4 regions of the Streptomyces sp. NPDC057638 genome follow, and region 1 is predicted to be linked to each of the others. Evidence: riboswitches for the same ligand, from Rfam matches in the RefSeq annotation. Region 1 holds a riboswitch; each other region holds the start of a gene.
The links. A riboswitch is a leader RNA that binds a small molecule or an ion and turns the genes downstream of it on or off. The one in region 1 is predicted to bind cyclic di-AMP.
Positions count from the first base shown of each region.

Region 2: it holds a riboswitch for cyclic di-AMP, as region 1 does, so the genes downstream of both, ACFVIM_RS13190 (M23 family metallopeptidase) here and ACFVIM_RS03340 (peptidoglycan DD-metalloendopeptidase family protein) in region 1, are expected to answer to the same signal.
Region 3: it holds a riboswitch for cyclic di-AMP, as region 1 does, so the genes downstream of both, ACFVIM_RS14285 (M23 family metallopeptidase) here and ACFVIM_RS03340 (peptidoglycan DD-metalloendopeptidase family protein) in region 1, are expected to answer to the same signal.
Region 4: it holds a riboswitch for cyclic di-AMP, as region 1 does, so the genes downstream of both, ACFVIM_RS20055 (transglycosylase family protein) here and ACFVIM_RS03340 (peptidoglycan DD-metalloendopeptidase family protein) in region 1, are expected to answer to the same signal.

Region 1 is NZ_JBHVHF010000012.1:53,313-57,517, reverse strand. Features, by position in the region: gene ACFVIM_RS03345 (alpha-galactosidase) at 1-1,860, shown strand, start outside; cyclic di-AMP (ydaO/yuaA leader) riboswitch at 2,202-2,362, shown strand; gene ACFVIM_RS03340 (peptidoglycan DD-metalloendopeptidase family protein) at 2,367-3,287, shown strand; gene ACFVIM_RS03335 (SGNH/GDSL hydrolase family protein) at 3,496-4,205, shown strand, end outside.
Region 2 is NZ_JBHVHF010000072.1:18,570-22,774, reverse strand. Features, by position in the region: gene ACFVIM_RS13195 (PP2C family protein-serine/threonine phosphatase) at 161-1,369, shown strand; cyclic di-AMP (ydaO/yuaA leader) riboswitch at 1,767-1,922, shown strand; gene ACFVIM_RS13190 (M23 family metallopeptidase) at 1,934-2,962, shown strand; gene ACFVIM_RS13185 (PrsW family intramembrane metalloprotease) at 3,136-4,205, opposite strand, start outside.
Region 3 is NZ_JBHVHF010000081.1:22,645-26,849, forward strand. Features, by position in the region: gene ACFVIM_RS14275 (M16 family metallopeptidase) at 1-819, shown strand, start outside; gene ACFVIM_RS14280 (M16 family metallopeptidase) at 846-2,213, shown strand; cyclic di-AMP (ydaO/yuaA leader) riboswitch at 2,425-2,586, shown strand; gene ACFVIM_RS14285 (M23 family metallopeptidase) at 2,599-3,387, shown strand; partial or broken gene ACFVIM_RS14290 (GntR family transcriptional regulator) at 3,959-4,205, shown strand, end outside.
Region 4 is NZ_JBHVHF010000145.1:8,943-13,147, forward strand. Features, by position in the region: gene ACFVIM_RS20045 (cytochrome P450) at 1-69, shown strand, start outside; gene ACFVIM_RS20050 (transglycosylase family protein) at 485-1,549, shown strand; cyclic di-AMP (ydaO/yuaA leader) riboswitch at 1,834-2,005, shown strand; gene ACFVIM_RS20055 (transglycosylase family protein) at 2,009-2,716, shown strand; gene eno (phosphopyruvate hydratase) at 3,052-4,205, shown strand, end outside.

The DNA.
Region 1 (4,205 bases):
CTGAGCGTCCGTACCACGGGCGCGTCGGGCATCCGGGGAACCGAATGGGTGTACGAGGGGGCCGAGGCCGACGGGGACGTCTTACGGCTCCGCTTCTCCGACGCCCCGCACGGGCTGGGACTGACCCTGCACTACCGGACGCACCCGGACTCCGATGTCGTCGAGCGCTGGATCACCCTCACCCATGAGGGCCGGGGCCCGGCACTGGAACTCCTGCGCGCCGACTCCGCCGTCTGGACCCTGCCCGAACGGGACGGCTGGCGGCTGAGCGGGGCGCACGGCCGCTGGGCCGCCGAGTCCCGGCTGACGCGCACCCCGCTGCCGCCCGGCGAGACCGTGTTCGGCAGCCGCCGGGGCCACACCGGTCACCAGCACCTGCCCTGGGCCGCGCTCGACGAGGGCGACGCCACCGAGGAGCGGGGCGAGGTCTACGGCTGCGCCCTCGGCTGGTCCGGCTCCTGGCGGCTCTGTGTCCAGCGGCTGCCCGACGGCCGGGTCCAGCTCACCGGGGGCGCCGGGCACGATGACTCCGGACTGCTGCGGCTCGCGCCGGGGGAGAGCTACACCTCGCCCGTCTTCGCCGGGCTGTGGAGCCCCGGCGGCTTCGGCGGCGCCAGCCGCGCCTGGCACGCCTGGCAGCTCGCCCATGTCATCCCCGGCGCCGACCGCGAGCGGCCCGTCCTCTACAACTCATGGGAGGCGACCGGGTTCGACATCACCGAGGAGCGGCAGCGCCGGCTCGCCGCCCGCGCGGCGGCCCTCGGGGTGGAGCTGTTCGTGGTCGATGACGCCTGGTTCGGCCGCCGCACCAGCGACCGCGCCGGGCTCGGCGACTGGACACCCAACCCGGAGCGTTTCCCGCGCGGGCTCGCGCCGCTCGCCGACGAGGTGCACGCGCTCGGGATGGAGTTCGGGATCTGGGTCGAGCCGGAGATGGTCAACCCCGACAGCGAGCTGTACCGGGCCCACCCCGACTGGGTGCAGCACCACCCGGGCCGGCGCCGCACCGAGTTCCGCAACCAGCTCGTGCTCAACCTCGCCCGTCCCGATGTCCAGGAGTACCTCTGGGACTCTCTGGACACCCTGCTGCGCAGCGCCGCCGTCGACTATGTGAAGTGGGACTTCAACCGCTGCTTCACGGACCCGGGCTGGCCGGGCGAGGAGTATCCGCAGCGCCTGTGGGTGGACCATGTCCGCGCGCTGTACGCCCTGCTGGACCGGTTGCGCGCGGCGCACCCGGGGGTGGCGTTCGAGTCCTGCTCGGGCGGCGGCGGCCGGATCGACCTGGGCATCCTCTCCCGTACCGACCAGGTGTGGACCTCCGACAACACCGATCCGCTGGACCGGCTCGCCATCCAGCACGGCTTCAGCCAGCTCCATCCCGCGCGGGTGATGGCGGCCTGGGTCACCGACAGCCCCAACGTCCAGCTCAACGGCCGCCGCAGCTCGCTGCGGTTCCGCTTCGTCAGCGCGATGGCCGGGGTGCTCGGGGTCGGCGGTGACCTCACCGCCTGGAGCGAGGAGGAGCTGACCCAGGCCCGTGACTGGGTGGAGCGGTACAAGGCGATCCGGCCGCTGGTGCAGCACGGCGCCCAGTACCGGCTGCGCCCGCCCGGTGGCGGGCTGAGCGCGGTGCAGTACGTACGGGACGGGGAGAGCGCCGTCCTGGTCTGGCTCCAGGCCCAGCACCACGGCGAACGCCCGCCCCGGCTGCGGCTGCGCGCCCTGGACCCCGCGGCCGGCTATGTCTGTCAGGACACCGGGGCCGTCCACCGGGGCGCGGTCCTGCTCCACCACGGGCTCGACACCGGCCTCACCGGCGACCTCGATGCCACGGTGGTCCGGCTGCGCCGTCAGTGAGGGGCAGTACGCATCAAGCCTGACCGATTTAATCGGTATTCACAGGTATTTCAGCGGTATCTAGCGGATATGCGGCATTACCTCTTACCTGCCCTGGTTCGGCGGGAGATGGCGCACCGCTGGTGACCGGGATCATAGTGGTGACGGTCCGTGCTGACTGGGGCGGCGTCAACTCCGGACCCCGTTCCGGAGTTGACCGGCGACGGTGCACACAGGGTGATCGGATCTTCCCGACTGCGAATAAATCGATCTTTGCGGAGACGTCGGAACGGCTTGTTCCGTTCCTTGTGGCTCGTCTACGGTCACGGCCATCCGGACGGCCCGCCGAATCCTGCCGCCGCCCGGACCCACCGTCGACATCCACGCGTGGCAGGAGCGGGGGACCCAGGTACAGCGCCGGCCGGAGAGATCCGGGCGGCTCGGGGTGAAGTCGCGCGTCCGCGCGGCCGGGCAGCTCCAGCCCGAACCCGACAGCTCACCTCGCAGGCGCCGGAGAGGACAGCGCCATGCCCGGAAAGGGTAAGCACCGCCGTACCAGGACCAGCGTTATCACCCGGCGATTCGCCATCGCCGGAACGGGAGGCGCGGCCCTCGCGCTCCCGCTGATCGGCGCCACCGGTGCGCAGGCCGCACAGCCGCTCGCCGCCCCGAGCGCCAGTGTCAGTGCCAGCGCTGAGAGCGTCGCGTTCGCGAAGCAGAAGTCCGCCGAGACCGTCACCTATCAGGTCGTCGCGGGCGACTGCCTGTCCGCCATCGCCGCCGAGCACGGGGTGAACGGCGGCTGGGAGCGGCTCTACGCCGACAACCGTGACGCCGTCGGCGCGGACCCCTCGCTGATCCGCCCGGGTCTCACGCTCACCCTCGGCGCGAAGTCCGCCGAGGCGGCGCCGCAGCAGAGCGCGCGGACCGAGCCCGCCGCCGAGCCGGTGGCCGAGACCAGTGCCGAGACCAGTGTCGAGGCTGTCGCCGAGCCCGCCGCCCCGGCCGAGGTCACCCCGGCCTCCGCCGTGACGCCCTCCGGCGGTTACACCACCCCGCTGGAAGGGGTCTCCGTCAGCACCGCCTACCGTGCCTCCGGCGCGATGTGGTCCAGCGGCTACCACACCGGCGTCGACTTCTCCGCGGCCGGCGGCACCCCCGTACGCTCCATCGGCCCGGGCACCGTCGTCTCCGCCGGATGGAACGGTTCGTACGGCAACGAGGTCGTCATCCAGCACACCGACGGCACCTACTCCCAGTACGCCCATCTCTCCGCCCTCTCCGTCTCCGCCGGGCAGGGTGTGAGCGGCGGCGACGAGATCGGCCTCGTCGGTTCCACCGGCAACTCCACCGGACCCCACCTCCACCTGGAGGTCCGCACCGGCCCCGGGTACGGCTCCGACATCGACCCGGTCGCCTACCTCCAGCAGAAGGGCGTGACCCTCTAAGGTCGCCGCCGTCCCCTTCCCGGTGGTGGACACCCGGGCTCACCGCGTCCTGCGGTGACCCTCCTGGATCCCCATGGCCCGCCCCCGGCGGACCATGGGGATCGCGGTCTATTCCTCATCACGCGAACTGAACCGGTGGGATAGATCACCACCCGTCAACCCCTCCTTACGGTCGCGTAGGTCACACCTGTAAGGACAAGATGAGTGGGTGGCTGACCATTCGAGAACAGAGAGCACGGGCGGAATCGGGTCGTACGCGGCGATCGGTGACAGTTTCACCGAGGGCGTCGGAGACCCGGGCCCGGACGGGTCCTATGTGGGATGGGCGGACCGCTTCGCGGTGCTGCTGAGCGAGCGCGTACCGGCGGAGTCCTTCCGTTACGCCAATCTCGCGGTCCGGGGACGGCTCCTCGACCAGATCGTGGCGGAACAGGTTCCCCGGGCGAGGGAGCTCGCCCCCGAACTGGTGTCGTTCTGTGCGGGTGGCAACGACATCATCCGGCCCGGCAGCGACCCCGACGACGTGGCCGAACGCTTCGAGCGCGCGGTGGCCGAGCTGACCGGGGCGGTCGGCACGGTGATGGTGACGACCGGCTTCGACACCCGGGGCGTGCCGGTCCTGCGCCATCTGCGCGGCAAGATCGCCACCTACAGCGCCCATGTCCGGGCCATCGCCGACCGCTATGACTGCCCGGTGCTCGACCTCTGGTCGCTGCGCTCGGTCCAGGACCGGCGGGCCTGGGACTCCGACCGGCTCCACCTCTCCTCCGAGGGACACGCCCGGGTCGCCCTGCGCGCCGCGCAGGTGCTCGGCCTCGACGTGCCCGCCGACCCCGACCAGCCCTGGCCGCCGCTCCCGCCGCGCGGCACCCTCGAAGTACGGCGCGACGACATCCACTGGGCCCGGGAGTACCTGGC
Region 2 (4,205 bases), on a different contig from region 1:
GAGGCGGGGCGGCGCACGGAAACCACCCCTCGGCCGGGCAGGCGCCCCCGTGCCCCAGCCCCGCCCGGCATACGACACGCGCCCCGGGGTCCGGCGGGGCGGCAAGGCCGCCCGCCCCTTCCTGAGGCGAACCCCCACCTCCACGCCGTACAAAGGCACTATGTACCTCGCACGGCGAAAGCAGGAGGACGAGCGGCCCGGAGGCTCCCGCTCCCGCCGCTTTGTGCGCGCCCTTCCCGTGCTGATGATCATCTGTGGGGTGATCTTCGATCTGGCGACCCCGCCCCGGTTCACCGCCGTCCCGATACTGACGGCCGCCCCGTTGATCGCGGCGCCGTTCTACCCGTGGATCGGCACGCTGCTGATCGGGGTCGCGGTGACGGTGACCGTCTTCCTGCTGCACTACGTCAACGACATCACGCTCCGGCCGCAGGCCGTCACCGAGCTGATCACCGTGGTGACGGTCTCCGGCCTGGCGCTGCTGATCGGCCGGGTCATCCGGCGGGGCGATGAGCGGCTGGCGTCCGCGCGGACCATCGCCGAGGCGGCCCAGCGGGCCGTGGTGCCGACCCCCGCCGAGCGGATCGGCGGGCTCCGGATCGCCGCGCGCTATGAGGCGGCGCTGGCGGACGCCTTCATCGGCGGGGATCTCTTCGCCGTCCAGGACACCCCGTACGGGGTCCGGCTGGTCGTCGGCGACGTCCGGGGCAAGGGACTCGGGGCCGTCGAGGCGGTCGCGGTCGCGATCGGCGCCTTCCGGGAGGCGGCCGACCGGGAGAGCGCCCTGGAGGGCGTCACCCGCCGGCTGGAGAGCGCCCTGGTCCGTGAGGCACGGCGGCGCCCGCCGCCGGATGTCTTCGAGGCGTTCACCACCGCGGTCCTCGCGCAGGTGTCGCCGGGCAACGGTGTCGTACGGCTGGTCAACCGGGGGCATCCCGATCCGCTGCTGCTCCACCCCGATGGGCGGCTCGATGTGCTGGAACCCTCGGAACCCGCGCTTCCGCTGGGGATGGCGGAACTCTGGCCGGAGCCGGACCGGGTGGACGAGTACCGGCTGCCCCGGGGTGCCACGCTGCTCTTCTACACCGATGGTCTCTCCGAGGCGCGGGACGCCCGGGGAGACTTCTACGATCCCGTCACCCGGCTGGCCGGTCGGGTCTTCCCGGGGCCGGGTGAGCTGCTGGACGGTCTGATCGACGATGTCCGCCGCCATACCGGGGGCGGCGCCACGGACGATATGGCGCTGCTGGCGGTGACGAGCCCCCACCGGTCGGCCGGAGAGGGCGCGGAGGCCGCGGAGGCCGGGGAAGCCAGGGAAGCCAGGGAAGCCAGGGAAGCCGGGGAAGCCTCAGGGGTCAGAGGAAGCTGAGAAGTCAGGGAAGCGCCAGGGCTCAGGGAAAACATCAGGGGCCAGCGAAAGCCCCAGGGGCCGGAGAAGCCTCAGAGGCCGGAGAGGCCTCAGGGGTCGGAGCGGCGGACCCAGGGCGGCGCCGGGACCGAGTCGGTTGAGTGCTCGGGATCGACGCGGAAGAGGTATTCGTACGCTCTGTAACGGGGGCGCAGCACTCCGCATAACATTTGACGAACTGTCAGAAGTGTGATGTTGGCCGACGCGGCATCAAGTCGCCCGAATCCGACCGCTTGTGTCCGTTTTGGATCTCGGTAAAGCCATGAGGGATCAACGAGAACAGCTTGGAATCTAGTCCTCACGTCTATTAACGTTCGATAACGCAGCGCGGTCGTCCCAGCCGTCGTCAGGACGGCGCCGTGCTCACGCGCCGAATCCCGTCAGGGAACCGGGGAACCACCACTTGGGGTGAATCGGTCCTTCTTCGTCATGCCCCGGCATGCGGAGGGGACCGTAGGAGACCTTCCTGCTCCGAACCCGTCAGCTAACCCGGTAGGCGAGAAGGAAGGAAAGGAGTGCGCCTCAGTGGCGTCCAACAGTCCTGCCCCGGAAGCGCCTTTCGCGCCCGGAGTCTTCAGTGAGAACGGTGCGGCGCGTTCGACCGGCGAGTGGAACCCGAGTGCCGAGACGGTCCCGGTGCGCGGGCGTCACCGGCAGCGGGTCATCAAGCAGCGCGGCGGCTTCGCCCGCAGCTCCACGGTGCTCGGCGTCGGTGTGATCGCCGCGGTCGGTGCCGGTGGCATCGCCACCGCGCAGAACAAGCCCGCCATCTCGATCTCCCTCCCGGACGCCCTCACGGACAACCTTCCCGACCCCGGGGCCTTCATGTCCGACGGGGACCAGGGCGAGGAGACCTCCGGCGGCGAGAACGCCTCCTACGCGGCGATGGGACTGGCCGGCGCGGAGGCGGGCGAGGAGAGCTCCGACGCGGGTGAGGCCCTGCGTTCCCGGATCCTCCAGCAGGTCGAGCAGCAGCAGGCCGCCGCCGAGGCCGAGGCGAGGGCCGCCGCCGAGCGCGCCGCCGCGGCCAAGGCCGCCGCCGACGCGAAGAAGGCGGAGGCGGAGGCCCGTAAGAAGGCCGAGGCCGCGAAGAAGAAGGCGGAGGCGGAGGCCCGTAAGAAGGCCGAGGCCGAGCGGATCGCCAAGCTGGCGAAGAGCTTCTCGCTCCCCACCTCCAACTACCGCATCACCTCCACCTACGGCCAGTCCGGCGCCATGTGGTCCTCCGGTCAGCACACCGGCCTCGACTTCGCCGCGCCGGCCGGTACGCCGATCAAGGCCGTCGGCAGCGGCACGATCAAGTCGGCGGGCTGGTCCGGGGCCTACGGCTACCGGATCGTGCTGGAGCTCAACGATGGCACCGAGGTCTGGTACGCCCATCTGTCCTCCATGAACGCGAGTCCGGGCCAGAAGGTCGCCCCCGGCCAGACCATCGGCCGTGTCGGCGCCACCGGAAACGTCACGGGTGACCACCTCCACCTGGAGATCCACACGCCCGGCGGTTCCGCCCTCAACCCCATGTCCTGGCTCCGGGACAAGGGCCTCACTCCCTGATCCTGTCGCCCCCGGTGGGGCGTCCCGCGCCGCGGCCCCACCCGGGGCCGCCGCCGCGATGACCCCCGGTCGCGTCCGTATCCCCACGGGGCCTCAGCCACACCACGGGCCTCAGTACCACTATGGGCCTGATGCCCTTCCCAGCGGCCGCGGCCCTGACGCCTCCCCCGACGTCAGGGCCGTCGGCTTCCCACCGCCCCGCCGCCGTCCCGGTACGGGTTGTACCCCTCGTAATCCCGGTACGGCGGCGGTGTCCACGCCCGGCCGGTCGTCCGCGCGGCATGGGTCAGGGCCGGGCCCGCTATCGCCTTCAGCTCCCACATGTGGTGCAGCAGCTCCTGCTCACGTGCCACGAAGTCGGGCTCCACCACCCCGCGCCGCGCCCGGTGGCGCAGCGACGCCAGCGAGGTCGCGAAGCGCTGGTACTCACTGAGCGCGTGCGTCCCGCTGGGGCCGTGGTGGTGCCGGGCGAAGTCCCGGGCCACGGTCCGCGCCTTCATCGAGGAGAGCGCGGACGGCTCGGCCCGGCCGAGCCAGCCCGCCGCCGCGTAGGCGGGCAGCTCCGCCCCCACCGTGGCCAGCGCCTTCTGCCGGGACCAGATGGAGAGCCAGGTCAGCAGCGCGAAGACGGGCACCATGAACACCCCGTACACGACATAGAACCCCCACGGCCCGAGGAGCGATGCCGAGGCGTTCCACAGCGCGTGGATCCCCATCGCCAGCACCAGCCCCAGCAGGGGTGGCGCGAGCCGCCGCACCCGCTGGTGCCGGGCGGCGACCGCCGCGATGCCGAAGCCGATGCCGGTGAAGACGGTGAAGAGGGGATGGGCGAAGGGCGACATGACGACCCGGACGAAGAAGGTCGCCACCGTCACCGAACCGAGCACCGACGACCCCAGGTCCTGGTCCTCGCCGAAGGCGTTGCCGAGATAGAGGATGTTCTCGGTGAAGGCGAACCCGGTCGCGGTGCACCCCGCTATCACCACCCCGTCGACGAGTCCCGTGAACTCCCGGCGGCGGAAGAGGAAGAGCAGCAGGATCGCGGCGGCCTTCGCGCTCTCCTCCACCACCGGGGCTATCACGGTCGCGCCGAGCGTGTCCGCGCTCGTGGGGTCGGCGGTGGCCGTGGCGATCCAGCGGGTGGCGAAGGAGTTGGCGAGGATCGCCACCAGCGCGGCGGCGAACGCACCCCAGGCGAAGGAGAACAGCAGATTCCGCCACGGGCCCGGCTCCACCCGGTCCA
Region 3 (4,205 bases), on a different contig from region 1:
ACCTACTACGCGCCGAACAACGCGGTGCTGTCGGTCGTCGGCGACATCGACCCCGAGCGGACCCTCGCCTGGATCGAGAAGTACTTCGGCTCCATCCCCTCCCACGACGGCAAGCTGCCGCCGCGCGACGGCTCGCTGCCGGACGTCATCGGGGAGCAGGTGCGCGAGGTCGTCACCGAGGAGGTGCCCTCCCGCGCGCTGATGGCCGCCTACCGGCTGCCGCACGACGGCACCCGCGCGTGCGACGCCGCCGACCTGGCGCTCACCGTGCTCGGCGGCGGGGAGTCCTCACGGCTGCACAACCGGCTGGTGCGCCGCGACCAGAGCGCCGTCGGCGCGGGCTTCGGGCTGCTGCGGCTCGCCGGGGCGCCGTCCCTGGGCTGGCTGGACGTGAAGACCTCCGCCGGGGTCGAGATCCCCGAGATCGAGGCCGCCGTCGACGAGGAGCTGGCCCGCTTCGCGGCGGACGGCCCCACGGCCGAGGAGATGGAGCGCGCCCAGGCCCAGCTGGAGCGGGAGTGGCTGGACCGCCTCGGCACGGTCGCGGGCCGCGCCGACGAGCTCTGCCGCTACGCGGTGCTCTTCGGCGACCCGCAGCTCGCGCTGACCGCCGTGGACCGCGTGCTGTCCATCACCGCCGAGGAGGTCCAGGCCATCGCCCAGGCCCGGCTGCGCCCGGACAACCGCGCGGTGCTGGTGTACGAGCCGCTGGCCGCCGAGTCAGCCGCCTCAGCCGAGTCGGCTGACACCGACGCCTCCGCCGATTCCGCCGAACAGAGCGACGAGGACACCCTCAAGGAAGAAGGGCCGCAGCAGTGAGCGACGCCGCCGAGCCGTTGACCACCATGGAGTTCCACCCGCAGCCGACGGCGGGCGAGGCCAAGCCCTGGGCGTTCCCCGCCCCCGAGCGCGGCACGCTGGGCAATGGCCTGACCGTGCTGCGCTGCCACCGCCCCGGGCAGCAGGTCGTGGCCGTCGAGCTGATCCTCGACGCCCCGCTGAACGCCGAGCCCGAGGGGCTCGACGGCATCGCGACCATCATGGCGCGCGCCCTCTCCGAGGGGACCGACAAGCGGTCGGCCGAGGAGTTCGCCGCCGAGCTGGAGCGCTGCGGCGCCACCCTGGAGGCGCACGCCGACCACCCCGGCGTCCGGGTCTCGCTCGAGGTCCCCGTCTCCCGGCTGCCCAAGGCGCTCGGACTGGTCGCCGAGGCGCTGCGGGCGCCCGCCTTCCTCGACGGCGAGATCGAGCGGCTGGTGCGCAACCGGCTCGACGAGATCCCGCACGAGATGGCCAACCCGTCCCGGCGCGGCGCCAAGGAGCTCTACAAGGAGCTGTTCCCGGCCACTCTGAGGATCTCCCGCCCCCGTCAGGGCACGGAGGAGACGGTCTCCAGGATCGACTCCGCCGCCGTCCGCGCCTTCTTCGAGACCCATGTCCGGCCCGCCACCGCGACCGCGGTCATCGTCGGCGATCTGACCGGGGTCGACCTCGACGCCGTGCTCGCCGAGACCCTCGGGGACTGGACCGGTGACACCGCCGAGCGTTCCACCGCCACCGCGGTCTCCTCGGACGACACCGGCCGGGTCGTCATCGTGGACCGGCCCGGCGCGGTGCAGACCGCCATCCTCATCGGCCGGGTCGGCGCCGACCGGCACGACCGGGTCTGGGCGGCGCAGGTGCTCGGCACCTACTGCCTGGGCGGCACCCTGACCTCCCGCCTCGACCGGGTGCTGCGGGAGGAGAAGGGCTACACCTACGGTGTCCGCGCCTTCGGCCACTCGCTGCTCTCCGGGCCGGACGGGGACGGCATCGCGCTCCTCGGCATCAGCGGCTCGGTGGACACGCCGAACACCGGTCCCGCGCTGGAGGACCTCTGGACGGTGCTGCGCACGCTGGCCGCCGAGGGGCTGACCGACGCGGAGCGCGATGTCGCCGTGCAGAACCTGGTGGGCGTGGCGCCGCTGAAGTACGAGACGGCGGCGGCGGTCGCGGCCACCCTGGCCGACCAGGTCGAGCAGAATCTGCCGGACGACTACCAGGCGACGCTCTACCGGATGCTCGCCGAGGCGGGGACCGTGGAGGCGACGGCGGCGACCGTCAGCGCCTTCCCGGTGGACCGGCTGGTGACCGTGCTGGTCGGCGACGCGTCGCAGATCGCGGAGCCGGTACGGGCGCTGGGCATCGGCGAGGTGACCGTCGTCACCGGCTGATCCCGGGTCAGTGGGGAACCCCGACCTCGTTCGACGTCGGGGTTCCCCATTTTGATGAGCGTTTGTCCGTTTTTGATGGTGAGTTATCCGGTAGCGGGTCTTCTGCCCTGTGGCATGGGCAACAAAAACGGCTGTCTGTTTGGTGATCGAAACTCCGCGCCCTTAGCGTCGGTCCGGCTGTTCGCCCGTCAGTCGCCACACTCGTGGCAACGGACAGCCATCGCCGAGTCCCCGTCGGGCGTGAGCCTGGGGAGCCGGGGACCCACAGTCCCCTGGGGTGAATCGGCCGCCTTCGCCCATGCGGAGGGGGTCCGTAGGAGACCTCCCGCTCCGAACCCGTCAGCTAACCCGGTAGGCGAGACGGAAGGAAAGGAACATCCGTTCCATGGCGTTCGCCCGCCCCACCGGGAAACACCGTGCCCCCGGCCGCGTCTCGCGCACCAGCGCCCATGTCGCCGGTGTCGCCACCCTGGCCACCACCGGTGTTGTCTCCTCCCTGGCCACTCCGGCCTTCGCCACCGGCTCCGACGGGCCGAGCATGGAGGACACCGGCACCACCCGGATCATCACCGAGGACGTGATGACCGAGGAGATCCTCGCTTCCCAGACCGTCGCGGACCAGGTCGCCGACCAGGCCGCCGCGCAGCGCCAGGAGGCCGCCGAGGCCGCCGCCCGCGCGGAGGAGGCCCGCCGCCAGGCCGAGGAGCGCGCCCAGGAGATCCGTGAGGCCCGTGAGCGTGCCGCGCGTGAGGCCGAGCGCAAGCGGCTCGCCTACCGGATGCCCGTGGCCGACTCGTATGTCTCCACCGCCTATCGCACCGGGGGCGCCCGCTGGTCCTCCGGCAGCCACTCCGGTATCGACTTCCACGCCGCCCACGGTGCCTCCGTGATGGCGGTCGGGGCGGGCACCGTCGTCGAGGCGGGCTGGGGCGGCGCGTACGGGGTCAATGTCGTCCTGCGGATGAGCGATGGCTCCTACACCCAGTACGGCCATCTGGCGGCGACCACCGTCAGTGTCGGCCAGACCGTGGCCGCGGGCGACCGCATCGGCTTCGCGGGCTCCACCGGCAACTCGACCGGTCCCCACCTCCACTTCGAGGCCCGTTCCAGTGCCGAGTACGGGTCGGATGTGGACCCCGTGGCGTATCTGCGGGCCCACGGCGTCGGTATCTGATCCTCATCCGCCCCCCGTCGGCCCCTCGTCCGACGGGCTGACCCGCTGAGCCTCGGTGCGGGCGGGTCGGCCGTGGGGTGGTTCCGCTGGCCCTGGACGGTTCGGCGTTCCGGCGTTCCGGTGCTGTCGATGGGGTTTGTTGTGCCCGGCTGTCGCGCCGCCCGATCGTCGTGCCGCGCGACCGCCTGACCGCCCGGCCGTCCTCCCGCCCCGTCGTCTTCCCGTCCGGCTGTCTTCCCGTCCGGCCATCGGCCGTTCAGTCATTGGTCTCTACCTCTGTCGGTGGGCCGGGCCCGCCGGGAGACCGCGACCACCGCGCCCCGACACCTTCCGCGAGCCGCCGGAGGTGTCGGGGCGCGGTCGTGTCCCGCGTGCTGCCGTTTCGGCGCGAGGAGATCCGGCCCGGGGTGGAGGGAAGCGCCGGGTAAGTCCTTCGTAAGGGGCTGGCCAAAAGGGATCCCTGGAATGCGATGGGCCGTCGGAAAAAGCCGTCCGCTGGCATAGAGTCGACCGGGAGAGGCCAATCGGCCGCGGTTTACGCGGATTACAGCGAATGTGGCGGAGGTTCGGCATGCGTATTCCCCCGCACTCGGTCTGCACGGCGATCCGCGAGGACATCGTCTCCAGGGTGTTCCGGCCCGGGGAGCGGCTCGCCGAGGAGCAGCTCGCCCGGAGGTACGGGGTCTCGCGGGTACCCGTGCGCGAGGCGCTGCGGACGCTGGAGTCCGAGGGCTTCATCGTGGCCCGGCGCCACGCGGGCGCCTGTGTCGCCGAGCCCACCGAACACGAGGCGGCCGATCTGCTGGAAGTGTGGACGC
Region 4 (4,205 bases), on a different contig from region 1:
CGCGGCGGGCTGATCATGCGGGGGCTGCGGACACTTCCGGTGACGTTCACTCCGGAGGAGCCGCGCTGACGTTCACTCCGGAGGAGCCGCGCTGACGTTCCGTCCGGAGCGGCCCTGACGCTCCGTCCGCAGGAGCCGCGCGTGGTGTCGGCCACACCCGAGGCGCCCGGAGAACCCCCGGACAGGGCGGCGCCGTAACCTCCCGTACCCCTCGGAGCGTCGGTACGGGACGGCCGCCGGGGAGCGGTGAACGCCCGGGAAATCAGGGTGTGGAAGGGGAGTGGGTCCTTCCGTAGCCGGGCCGCTCCCGGTCGCCGTGACCCTCTGAGCTGACGCGATGTCATATCTGTGACATTGACGTGATCTCCGCTGCATCGCCTTGTGACATCCGTTCGACTGCCGCTACCTTCATCGCCGTCTCAGCAGTCTCGCGAAAGGCAACCAGATGCTCTCCGGGAATGGCCGGCATCGCCGACCCCGACAAGTGCCCGCCCTCGTCGTCGCGGCGGGGGTGACCGGTTCCGCCATCGCGCTCCCCCTGCTGGGCGCCGGGTCGGCGACGGCGGCGGAGTCCACCACGTGGGACCGCGTCGCCGAGTGCGAGAGCGGGGGGCTGTGGAGCGCGGACACCGGTAACGGCTACTACGGCGGGCTCCAGCTCTCCCAGAAGACCTGGGAGGAGTTCGGCGGCGACCAGTACGCCTCGCGCGCCGACCTGGCCAGCCGCTCGCAGCAGATAGCCGTCGCCGAGAAGGTCCTCGCGGCCCGTGGCGCCGAGGCGTGGGCGGCCTGCGCGAAGATCGCCGGTCTGCCGCTGCCGGGTGAGTCCGGGAAGACCGGCACGCCGGACGGGGCCGAGAAGCCCGCGACCGGCGGCACCGGCACGGGTGACCAGGACAGTAAGGCCGATAAGGCCGAAAGTACGGACAAGGCCGACAAGAGTGTCGGGGCCGACGTGAAGAAGGAGAAGGAGAAGAAGGGGGAGGAGTCCCCCTCCTCTTCTCCCGCTTCCCCCTCTCCCGCGCGTACGGAGTCCCAGAGCCCGGCCCCCTCCACCGCTCCCACCCAGGGTGTCGGAAGCGGCGCGGACCGCGACCCGGCCGCCGGGACCGGCAAGCACCGCGGTCAGCCCGCCCCCGAGGGGACGACGCCCGAGGGCGCCACCCCGGACCCGTCCGCCACCGCGCCGGAGGCCGGGACGGGCACTCCGGCGGAGGGCACGGACGGCGCAGACGGCACAGACAGCACGAGCGGTGTCGACGACCGCGCGGCCGACGCCGGGCATGCCTCCCGTGGCGGGGGCGGTGCCCGTGACGGCGCGCCCGGTGGGGTCGGTGGCGGTACGGAGGGCGCCGAGGGCGCCGCGCCGGGCGGGAAGGTCTCGCCGTCCTCGTACACCGTCCGCTCCGGCGACAGCCTCTGGGGCATCGCCGAGCGCGAGGGAGCCGACGGCGGGTGGGTCACCCTCTACGAGAAGAACAAGAAGGTCGTCGGGGACGATCCCGATCTGATCCACCCGGGCCAGAAGCTCGATCTCAGCGTCTCCTAGCGGGAGTTCGCACGCGATTCCCGTTCGATTCGCCGCTCTTTGTCCGGTTATGTAGAAGTGAGATAAGCATCTCTTCGGCCCGTTCGGGGCCGACTTCGATCCGGAATTGGCGATTCCGCTCCCGACCTGCGGAAACGCGGCCAAGCGGAGCGGCGAGATGGGCGATTTCTCCCCGATGTCCTTCCTTGGGCATCGGGGAGGGCTGTGCTTAAGGTCTGACCGCTCGCCACCGCGGGCACCGTCGACCGTCACGCCGAATCCTGCCGTCGGTCGGGGGGATCTCGTCGCGTACAGCGCCGAAGGCAGGAGCGGGGGACCCAGGTAAGTGCCGGTCCCGGCCGTCGCCCAGCGACGGCCGACACACCGGCTTGGGGTGAAGTCGCGCGACAGCGCGGCCGGACAACTCACTTGGTCCGAACCCGACAGCTCACCTCGCAGGCGTCGGTGAGGAGTCGAACCATGCTGTTCTCCGGCAAGGGCAAGCACCGTCGCGCCGCCAAGGCCACCCGTTTCGTCGCGTTCGCCGGTCTCACCGGTGCCGCCATCGCCGCGCCGCTCGTCGGCGCCACCACCGCCTCGGCCGCCACCGCCTCTGAGTGGGACGCCGTCGCCCAGTGCGAGTCCGGCGGCAACTGGTCCATCAACACCGGCAACGGCTACTACGGCGGCCTCCAGTTCTCCGCCTCCACCTGGGCCGCCTACGGCGGCACGGCCTACGCCTCCACTGCCGACCAGGCGAGCAAGGCCCAGCAGATCGAGATCGCCGAGAAGGTCCTCGCGGGCCAGGGCAAGGGCGCCTGGCCGAGCTGTGGTGTCGGCCTGTCCAGCGCCTCCTACGACGGCGGCGCCGCCGAGGCCCCCGCCGAGCAGCAGCAGCAGGCCGCCGAGGCCCCGGCGCAGGAGCGCACCGAGAAGCGCGCCGAGGAGGCCCCGGCCAGCCGGTCCGCCGAGCGCACCGAGGCGCCCGCCGCCACGGCGACCACGCCCGAGGGCGTGACCTTCCTCAAGGGCGACGGCGAGTACGAGGTCAAGGAGGGCGACACCCTCAGCAAGATCGCCGAGGCCGAGAAGGTCGCGGGGGGCTGGGAGAAGGTCTTCTCGCTCAACGAGGACATCGTGAAGGACGCCGATGTCATCTACCCGGGCCAGCTTCTCCACCTGAGCTAGGTCCTGTCCGCCCGGACAGGAGCTGAGCCCGCACCAGCGCGCCGTGGCCCCGCCCCACCCCGGGCGGGGCCACGCCGTTGTGGGCGGGCCGTTCCGCCCGGCGAGACCCCCATCGCCCCGGGCGGAAGCCGTGCCCACCCCCGGGCGGCGCCCGGTACCCCCGGGCGGCGGTTACCCGGCGGTAGGGATTAGGGTGATTCGTCCCATGGAGCTGGGCTTCATGCCCTTTTTCGTCCCAGCGGGCGGGCAACCGGCCAGACCACCCCCCTCGCCGGTTAGGCTCTTGCCGCAAGCCATAGAGACCCTCATCGCCACGCGTCACATCCCAGAAGGAGATGCTCGTGCCGTCCATCGACGTCGTCGTAGCCCGGGAAATCCTGGACTCCCGAGGCAACCCCACGGTCGAGGTCGAGGTTGGCCTCGACGACGGGAGCACCGGTCGTGCTGCCGTTCCGTCCGGCGCCTCCACCGGTGCGTTCGAGGCCCTGGAGCTTCGCGACGGTGACCAGAACCGTTACCACGGCAAGGGCGTGGAGAAGGCCGTCCTCGCCGTCATCGAGCAGATCGGCCCGGAGCTGGTCGGCTATGACGCCACCGAGCAGCGCCTGATCGACCAGGCGATGTTCGACCTGGACGCCACGCCGGACAAGTCCTCGCTCGGCGCCAACGCCATCCTCGGTGTCTCCCTCGCGGTGGCGCACGCCGCCTCCGAGGCCAGCGACCTGCCGCTGTTCCGCTACCTCGGCGGTCCGAACGCGCACCTGCTGCCCGTGCCGATGATGAACATCCTCAACGGTGGTTCCCACGCGGACTCCAACGTCGACATCCAGGAGTTCATGATCGCGCCCATCGGGGCCGAGTCGTTCTCCGAGGCGCTCCGCTGGGGCACCGAGGTGTACCACACCCTCAAGAAGGTCCTGAAGCAGAAGGGCCTGTCCACCGGCCTCGGCGACGAGGGCGGTTTCGCGCCGAACCTCGACTCCAACCGTGCCGCCCTGGACCTGATCCTGGAGGCCGTCAAGGAGGCCGGCTACGCCCCGGGCAAGGACATCGCGCTCGCCCTGGACGTCGCCGCGTCCGAGTTCTACAAGGACGGCGTCTACACCTTCGAGGGCAAGGCCCGCTCGGCCGCCGACATGATCGAGTACTACGCCGAGCTGGTCGAGGCGTACCCGCTGGTCTCCATCGAGGACCCGCTGTTCGAGGACGACTGGGCGGGCTGGAAGGCCATCACCGACAAGCTCGGCGCCAAGGTCCAGCTGGTCGGCGACGACCTCTTCGTCACCAACCCGGAGCGGCTGGCCCGGGGCATCGACGAGGGTTCCGCCAACGCCCTGCTGGTCAAGGTCAACCAGATCGGTTCGCTGACCGAGACCCTGGACGCCGTCGAGCTGGCCCAGCGCAGCGGCTTCAAGTGCATGATGTCCCACCGCTCCGGTGAGACCGAGGACGTCACCATCGCCGACCTCGCCGTCGCAACCAACTGCGG